One region of the Paenarthrobacter sp. E2MeOHC11 genome, then DNA from elsewhere that is predicted to be linked to it. Evidence: predicted binding sites of a transcription regulator. Region 1 holds the regulator's gene; the other holds the start of a gene.
What was found. The regulator LexA, encoded in region 1, represses DNA repair genes until DNA is damaged. The targets are predictions, from matches to a motif close to TCGAACANNTGTTCGA.

Region 1 (4,565 bases):
GCAATGGTTGAGAAGGTGGCGGCGGACGCCGTCGAATCGGTGGGAGAGAAAGCCACCCTTGAGCTGTTGGATCGTGCTGTCGCCGGCATGGGCGGTCAAAGCCGTGCCGGCCAGCACGAAATGGCCAAACATGTCACCCGGGCAATTGAAACCGGGGAGCACCTGCTGGTCCAGGCAGGAACGGGAACAGGTAAGTCTTTGGCGTACCTGATTCCGTTGATCGCGCATTCCATGGACAGCAACAAACCGACGCTCGTGTCCACCGCCACCTTGGCACTGCAAACCCAGATTGTTGGCCGGGATCTTCCCCGGCTGTTGGAGACCATCAACCCTGCCCTTGAACGACCCGTCAACGTGGCGCTCGTGAAGGGCAGGGCCAACTACGTCTGCCGCCAGAAGCTGGAAGGTGGGTTCCCCAGCGAAGAGCCGTCCGAGGGGCAGCTGTTTTCCTTAGGCGAGGACACCAGCGTGCCGCACTTCGCGGCATCCATGGGCGGACCGCAGTCACAGCTCGGCAAGGAAGTGGTCCGCCTCCGCGAGTGGGCCGAAAAGACGACCACCGGCGACCGTGACGAACTGATGCCCGGCGTCACGGACCGTGCCTGGCGGCAAGTCTCTGTGACCTCCATGGAGTGCCTCGGCGCGCAGAAGTGTCCGGTGGCTGAAGAGTGCTTCAGTGAGTTGGCGCGGTCCCGCGCGGGTGAGGCCGACGTCGTCGTCACCAACCACGCCATGCTTGCCGTCAGCGCCTTTGAAGGGCTGGCTGTGTTGCCTGAGTATGACGTCGTGGTGGTGGACGAGGCACACGAGCTGCAGGATCGCGTGACCGGCGCGGTCTCGGGCCAGTTGTCTGTGGCCATGGTTCATGCCGCGGCGTCAAGCGCACGCAAGCACACCGCCATCACGGTGGATGCCCTCAACGCTGCGGCGGAGCGCCTGGACATGGCCATCGCAGGGGTGCCCAACGGGTTGCTGGCCAGTGGGCTCAACGACGAACAGCTTGACTGCCTTGACCAGTTACGCGATGCGACCCGCGCGGCGCTCTCAGATTCCAAGACCGACTCTTCCAACGCGGTCGACGGCGGCAGGCAGCTCGCTCGCTCACGGCTCATGCTCATTCTTGAATTGTGCGAGCGGATGCTGGCCGCCAAGGAGAACCGGGAAGTGGTCTGGTTTTCCCGCAACAGCACCTTCGACCCCCAACAGGGTTACTCGCAGCCTGATGAAACGGCACCGGCACTGATCAACATCGCGCCACTCAGCGTCGCGGGACGGCTGCGCGAAGGCCTCTTCGAGGGCCACACCGTGGTGCTCACCTCCGCCACGCTGGCGATTGGCTCTGCCTTCGAACCGGCGGCTGGAGGTCTGGGCCTCATCGGCGACGGCGCCCCGAGCTGGACCGGGATTGATGTTGGATCGCCCTTTGATTACCCCAAACAGGGGGTGCTGTATGTTGCCAAGCACTTGCCCAAGCCGGGGCGTGGGACCTCGCCCGAGGCTCTCGATGAGCTCGAAGACCTCATCCGGGCATCCGGCGGGGGAGCGCTTTGTCTCTTCTCTTCGCGGCGAGCTGCCGAAGAAGCCGCCGACGCCATGCGGCTGCGCCTTGACATGGACATTCTCTGCCAGGGCGAATCCACCATGGCTGCCCTTGTGAAGCAATTCGCAGATGAGCCGGACACTTGCCTGTTTGGCACCATGTCACTCTGGCAGGGCGTCGACGTGCCGGGTGGTTCGTGCCGCCTGGTGGTGATTGACCGCATTCCCTTCCCGCGCCCCGACGATCCCCTGATGACTGCCCGCTCCCGGGCAGTCGCCCAGTCGGGCGGGAATGGCTTCATGGCCGTGTCAGCAACGCATGCCGCCATCCGCTTGGCACAAGGCGCTGGGCGCCTTATCCGTTCAACGGGAGACAAGGGAGTCGTGGCCGTGCTTGACTCACGGCTGTCGACGGAACGCTACGGCGGTTTTCTGAGGGCTGCGCTTCCGCCGTTCTGGGCGACGACGGACAGGGCGGTTGTGCGCGGCGTGCTGGAACGCCTGGGCTCCGCCAAGGCCTCCTAGGTCCAACAATGCCTCGTGGGGCCAACAAAGCCTCCTGGGTGCGGCAAAAGCCGCCCAGGAGGCTTGGGGTACCTACCTAGTGGGCACCTACAGGGAACGCAGAACAGAGACAACCTTGCCCATGATGGTGGCTTGGTCGCCAAGGATTGGCTCGTATTGGGTGTTCTGGGGCAGCAACCACGTGTGGCCATCGCGCTGACGGAACGTCTTGACGGTAGCCTCGTCATCCAGCAGTGCGGCCACGATGTCGCCGTTGATGGCGTCGTTCTGGCGGCGCACAACAACCCAGTCACCGTCGCAGATGGCGGCATCAATCATTGAGTCGCCTGCCACCTTCAGCATGAACAGTTCGCCGTGGCCCACAAGTTGCCTGGGAAGGGGCAAGACGTCTTCCACTGCCTGGTCAGCCAGGATGGGGCCGCCTGCAGCGATCCGGCCCACCAGGGGAACCATGGCAGTATCGCTGGCGCTGGCCAGCTCCGTGACGGCAAGGCCACCCGCGCTGCGCAGCGTCGCAGGGGCTTCGACGCCGGGAATTGGTCCGCCATCCAACGTCAACGGCATCAGGACTTCCATGGCACGGGGACGCTTGGGGTCCCTGCGCAGATAGCCGAGCTTCTCGAGCTGGGAAAGCTGATGCGTGACACTCGACAAACTTGCCAGGCCGACGGTGTCACCGATCTCACGCATGCTTGGCGGATACCCATTGTCATTCACCGAGCGTTGGATGGTCTCCAGAATTTTTTTCTGCCGGACAGTCAGGCTCTTGGGACTCTTTTGAGGCTGTTGGCTCCGCAGGGGTGCCCCGCCGCCTGTGGCTTTCGCTGCCATGTTCGCCAGTGCCTTTCCATTCGCCCCGGAACGATCCAGGGGTGTCGGGTCTGCAAAAAATGTCAGACCCTCCTGTTCCACTGAAACAGTGCTGTTTCTTCACTCAAACGTAGGGCAGGCACAGGCGTTTATCAAACATTTGTTCTAGCGAGTCTCGACACCGTTCGTTGATAAGTGCTAAAAATGTCATAGCAAGGTTCGAATATGTGTTCTATAAACCCGAACCGGATGACGGATGTTCGAACAGAGTGTTCGAACATCCGGGATCGGGGGAGGGGAACACAAAGAATTGGCAGCCATGTACCGGAATCCGGCGCAAGGCAATAGCTCAGAAGGGCTCAGCTCATGTCCGCAATCACTACGTTCGCTGATTTCCGCACTACCCAGGCGCCGACGCGCCTGCGTCTTACCCGCCGGGGTCGGATGGTCTTCTTTGGCATCCCCGCAATGCTGCTGGTGGCTGCGCTGCTGAGCCTGGCCGGTTTCATTACGTCCCCTGCCAAGGCCTCGGACTCGCAGGCGCAGCTCCAGCCGCCGGTCGCGGTGACCGTGACGGTCCAGCCCGGGCAGTCGCTGTGGGGTATCGCCGGCGCAGCTGCTCCGGAGCGCGATCCCAGGGATGTCATCTCCGAGATCATTCAGCTCAACGACCTCCATGGTGGCCGGATCCAGCCCGGGCAGCGTTTGTTCGTCCCGGCAAGCTAGCGCGTTCCACCGTGGCTGGATCCGGTGGCGCGGCGTCACAGTTACTCGGCAGTCCCGGTAGCCCCTTAAACTGTCTTGGTGAGTGACCAGCTTGAGCGACTAGACCGACTACCCCTCCGGACCAACCTGCGTGGACTGAGCCCTTATGGCGCACCGCAGCTTGACGTTCCTATCCTGCTCAATGTCAACGAGAACACTCATGGCGTTCCCGCGGACGTCCAGGCGGCCATCACGGAAGCCGTTGCCGCCGCGGCCACGGGGCTGAACCGCTACCCGGACCGGGAGTTCACTGAACTGCGCGAGTCCTTGGCCGAATACCTTGGCCACGATCTCACCCCGGACAACATTTGGGCCGCCAATGGTTCAAATGAGGTCCTGCAGCAGATCCTCCAAGCATTCGGCGGACCCGGTCGGAAGGCACTCGGATTCCCGCCCACGTATTCGATGTACCCCCTGCTGGCCAGTGGCACGGATACCGAATACGTACGCGGAGTCCGGGCAGAGGATTACGGTTTGGATGCGGCGTCGGCGGCAGCGCAGGTTCGTGAAACAGGAGCCAACATTGTGTTCCTGTGCTCGCCCAACAACCCCACCGGAACAGGCCTGGGCCTGGAAGTTGTTGAGGCCGTTTACGAGGCCGGGGAAGCCAGCCAGGCCATCGTGATCGTCGACGAGGCCTATCACGAGTTCGCCCATGACAACACGCCAAGTGCCCTGACCTTGCTGCCCGGGCGCGAGCGTCTGATCGTTTCCCGCACCATGAGCAAGGCCTTCGCCCTCGCGGGCGCCCGGCTGGGCTATATGGCCGCAGCACCCGAGGTTACAGACGCCATCAGGTTGGTCCGCCTCCCGTATCACCTGTCGGCTGTTACTCAGGCAACTGCCCTGGCGGCCCTCAACCACCGCGAGGCCCTCATGGCCGACGTCGAGGACATCAAGGTCCAACGCGACCGCATCGTGACTGA
Region 2 (4,565 bases), 250 kb from region 1:
CTGTCGCCGGAGGGCGGTTCGACTGGCGCGCGGCACACCACCAGGTCCAGCGAATCCGTCCTCGCCGATCACCTGCAGCTTGTCCGGAATGCCGGTGCCAGCCGGCGTGGGTACTTCCTGCGGGCCGAAACCATGCACGGATTCTTCACGTACCTCGAGATGAACCCGAGCACATCCGGGGACATCCCATTCCACGACATGTCCCACGGCGAATCATTCCTGGAATTGGCGCTGGACAGATTCAAGGGACACGGATTATGGGTGCTCGATGAGCCCGAGTCGGCTTTGTCGTTCAGCGGTTGCCTCAGCCTTCTCAGTGTTCTGAAGGACCTGTTGTCCCACGGAGATTCCCAGGTCATCATGTCCACGCACTCACCTCTTCTGGCGGCCCTTCCGGGCGCCCGGATCCTGGAAGTCGGGCCTTGGGGCCTGCGGGCACGCGACTGGGAAGATCTTGATCTTGTTGCCAACTGGCGGTCATTCCTGGACGCACCTCAGAGGTATCTTCGGCACATCTGACGCCACCTCACGTGGCCAACGTGCCGGGAAAGTGACCGGAGAGGTTCGCGAATGGGCGGGGCTTGCCCGATGATGAGGTCTGGTCCGGTGATGGGTCCCGTCCGGTGATGGGTCCCGTCCGGTGAGCGGCGTAGCCTTGGCGGCATGGGGAAACTATTGACAGCAGCACCACGCCTTACATTGGCCTGCGGAGCCCTGATGCTGTTGGGAACGGGGTGCGCATCGCTCGGACAGCCGGCCGCCGGCCTGCCGTCTGCCAGCCTGCCGTCCGCCGGGAGCCCAACCCCGGAAATCCGACCGGAAGTTGTGCTGTGCCAAGGCAACGAGGTTTCGCGTCAGGCGCTGGACAATCCACGACCGGCCAGCGAGCTCGGCCCGGAGGCCGCCCCGGCTCTCGCCGGCCGTGGGGTCTCGGCTTTTGACCCGGTCACCTGGCTGATTGCGCAGGAGAGCAGCGATCGTGTGATGCTCATGAACAAACTCGCAGCTCCCCAGGATCACGGCCACGGCGATGTCCGCGACTACATGTATATCGTCATTTCCACCCACTCCATGGCATCGGAACCAGGTAAACCGGTATGGGCGGTCGTCGAGTCATCGACCTGCACGCCCACGCTGGACCTTGGCGAGCTGAGAGCCGGCGCAGTCACTCTTGATCCCTCGTTGCCGCCGGCCCCTGAGTCCGATCGCGTGGCTCTCCTCGTCACGGAGTTCGACTGCAACTCCGGGAAGAACGCCGAAGGCCGGATTGACGTCGTCAAGCTCGTCGAAACAGAGTCCACGGTCGAGGTCGTCCTGGGGGTGCAGCCCGCCGGGGCGCAGTGGGCCACCTGTCAGGGAAACCCGGCGACGCCCTTCGCTGTCGATCTCGAACGGCCGCTCGGGAACCGTACCATCCTGGACGCCGCCGTCCTGCCCGCGCGCGAGATCACAGCACCAGCCCGGCCGGGAACCGGCGGATAGCTCTATCTGCCTTCCCCGCCCCAGCGGGGACCAGCAGCCATGCCATCTCCGGCCCGCGATTTCACGGTTCCGCGGGTAGGTTTCGGGTGGAGATCGAACAATGTCCGCCAACCGCTGTACACTCAAGTATCGAACATATATTCGAATAAAGGTGTGTTGTGGGCGTGATCGTCGGCCCCCGCGTGATAGATGCGGGCTTTTCCCTGATGTCGGTACTGCTGGCTCCAATCCCGGTGGCGGCAGGGTATCCATCGCCTGCCCAGGACTACTTTGACGGCAGGATCGATCTCAATGAGCACCTGATCAAGGATGTCACCAGCACTTTCGTGGTGAGGGTGACGGGGCAATCCATGGAGGGTGCCGGGATCAGCGACGGGGACGAGTTGATCGTTAACCGGGCGCTGGAGCCCAAGGACGGGTCCGTCGTCGTGGCTGTCCTTGACGGTGAGTTGACCATCAAGAGGCTCCGCGTCACGCCCTCAGGGGTGATCCTCCAGGCGGACAATCCCAAGTACCCGGACATTCGCGTGCCGGCAATGTCTGAGCTGACCATCTGGGGCGTTGCAACCACGTGCCTGCATCACATCTAGCTGTTGCCGCCCCCGTTGATCCCCGAGTTGATCCGTTCTATCTTTGAGTGCACAAACGCGACATATGCACTTGAAGGATGGGTCTACTCCTCGATGGTGTCAGTCCGGGCCGGAACTGCTCGAAATCGCAGCCGTGACACTTCGGATGCTGGCCGAACCGACCCGCCTCAACCTTCTTTGGCAACTCGCCAAACTCCGGCTCATCCAGGAGACCATCAACCACGCCGACCACCAAGTCAGTGGCGAACCCGCCCACGACTAACCCAAGCGGTGTGATCAGCGGCAGGTTGATATCGAACTGGAGCTGATGTTGTGGGCGGAGTTCGGTCGCTGCTGCAACGCGGTTTCTTGTCGCCGGTCGGCGGTACAGTTGATGCATTCGAAGATATATTCGAATGCATGGGGTGTCCTGCGTGATGATTGCGGGCATGCGTGCTAGTGGCGAACGCAAGGAGAATGATGTCCAAGCCAGCTCTCATGCATCAAATGCAAGAGATTGCCCATGTGGATATCAACTGCTTCTATGCGTCGGCGGAGAGGGCATTCAACCCCGCGCTGGAGGGCAAGCCATTGATTGTGTTGTCCAACAATGACGGTTGCGCCGTGACCAGGTCGCCGGAAGCCAAGAAGCTGGGCATTGGGCTGGGGGAGCCGTGGTTCAAGATCGCCCCACGGGCCAAGGAATGGGGGCTGATAGCGCTCTCCAGCAACTATGAACTGTACGGCGACATCAGCTCCCGGGTCATGGAGCTCCTGGCCCGCTACTCGGCATGGCAGGAGGTCTACTCCATTGACGAGGCGTTTCTCGGAGTCAGGGGACAACCGCAGGACTTGCTGGAGCTGGGAAGCACCATCAAGGCAGCCTGCCAACGGCATGTGGGGGTTCCGGTCTGTGTCGGAATCGCCCGCACCAAGACCCTGGCCAAGCTCGCCAACAAATGGGCTAAGCACAATCCAGCCTTCCACGGCGTATGCCGCTGGGACTCGGTCCCCGAAGCCCAACGCGAAGCTCTCATGGCACGGCTGTCCGTCATTGAAATCTGGGGTGTGGCAACGCGGCTTACCAAGCGCCTGAACGCCCTGGGAATCTTCTCAATCCTGGACCTGGTCCGCGCCGACCCGATTGCTTTGCGGGACAAGTTCTCGATTGTCATGATGCGAACCGTCCTGGAACTCCAAGGCACGCCCTGTATTCCCATGGAGGAAGAGAGAGTCGGCCGGGACCAACTGATCTTCTCCCGCTCGTTCTCCACACCGATTACGACGACGGACCAGCTGCGGCAGGTGCTCAGCGTCTACGGTCAAATGGCCAGTGCCAGGCTGGCCAAGCACGATCTTCAGGCCAAGCTCCTAACAGCGTTTGCCGCGACGTCCGTCTACAACCCGAACGATAAGTCCTTTCCCACGGTCACCGTGAGGCTGCCCATGCCCACGTCGGACCCCGTGCTCCTCACCAAGGCCGCACACGCGCTGGTCCCCAAAATCCAGGAAGGCGTGAAGTATGCCAAAGCCGGAATCATGGTCACGGACCTCCGTCCCAGCGGCAACCAGAAACCGTTGGAGATCTTCGAGAACCGTCATGAGGAGCGCGGCATCGGCCCCCTGCTGGAGCAAGTCAGCAAGCGGTATGGCCGGGGCTCCATCGGCCTGGGCCACGCCGGCATTAAGGGCGGCCCGGACTGGTCCATGAAACGGGACATGCTCAGCCCCCGCTACACCACCAACTGGGACGAACTTCCCCTGGTGAAGGCGGCGTAGCGTGGCAGGGGTCGAGGAAGCGGAGGACCTACGCCCGCAGCCGGTAACCGCGCTTCACGACGGTCTCCACGAGCTTGCCATCCGGCAGCGAGGACCGCAGCCTGCTGACTGTCATGTCCAGGGCGTGCACGGAGCCACGCAGGTCCAACAGGTCCGAGAGCGCTTCCCTGGACAATACCGCTCCGCCCGCGCCGAGCAGGGCCCGCAGCAGCAGGAGGGGGGCCGGTGCAAGGTCCACCACCTCACCGTTGATCCGCAGGCAGCGCCCACGCAGCTCGATCGTTGCGCTCTTGGTTTCCAAACGGCGCACGTGGTTCAGGGACAGGTGCTCCGTCACCAAGCGGATCAAAGCACCCATCCGGTAGCGGTCGGGGATAAGGGGCGTCAGCCCGGCGTCGACCAGTGGCTGTGCGGTGACTGGCCCCACCGCGGCAACAGTCACCGGCCCCTTAAGGGCTTCGATGAGCTGCCGGTAGAGGCCCATTTCGTGAGCGGTGCTCCACATGGCATCCACCGCGGGGGCGCTGGTGAACGTCAGTACATCGAGGTTCCCGCCCACCACGGCTTCGATCAGGCGCGGCAGTTTGTCCTCGCCGTCGGGCTTCACCCAGCGGTACGGGGTCACCGTCAGGACCGTGGCGCCGGACATGCGGAGCCGCTCCAGCTGGCGGACGTCGGTGTATCCGTGCAGCTGCACGGCCACGATCTTGCCACGAACGCCTTCGGCCAGCAGCA

Region 2: the regulator LexA is predicted to act here: its motif matches at 2,452-2,467, upstream of ACSSVG_RS02670 (Y-family DNA polymerase).

What each region holds. Positions count from the first base shown of each region.
Region 1 is NZ_CP196673.1:352,750-357,314, reverse strand. It holds gene hflX (GTPase HflX) at 1-11, shown strand, start outside; gene ACSSVG_RS01615 (ATP-dependent DNA helicase) at 4-2,064, shown strand; gene lexA (transcriptional repressor LexA) at 2,152-2,895, opposite strand; gene ACSSVG_RS01605 (LysM peptidoglycan-binding domain-containing protein) at 3,241-3,600, shown strand; gene ACSSVG_RS01600 (histidinol-phosphate transaminase) at 3,679-4,565, shown strand, end outside.
Region 2 is NZ_CP196673.1:604,207-608,771, reverse strand. It holds gene ACSSVG_RS02690 (AAA family ATPase) at 1-519, shown strand, start outside; gene ACSSVG_RS02685 (hypothetical protein) at 664-1,482, shown strand; gene ACSSVG_RS02680 (LexA family protein) at 1,641-2,072, shown strand; gene ACSSVG_RS02675 (hypothetical protein) at 2,137-2,334, shown strand; gene ACSSVG_RS02670 (Y-family DNA polymerase) at 2,532-3,830, shown strand; gene ACSSVG_RS02665 (uroporphyrinogen-III synthase) at 3,859-4,565, opposite strand, start outside.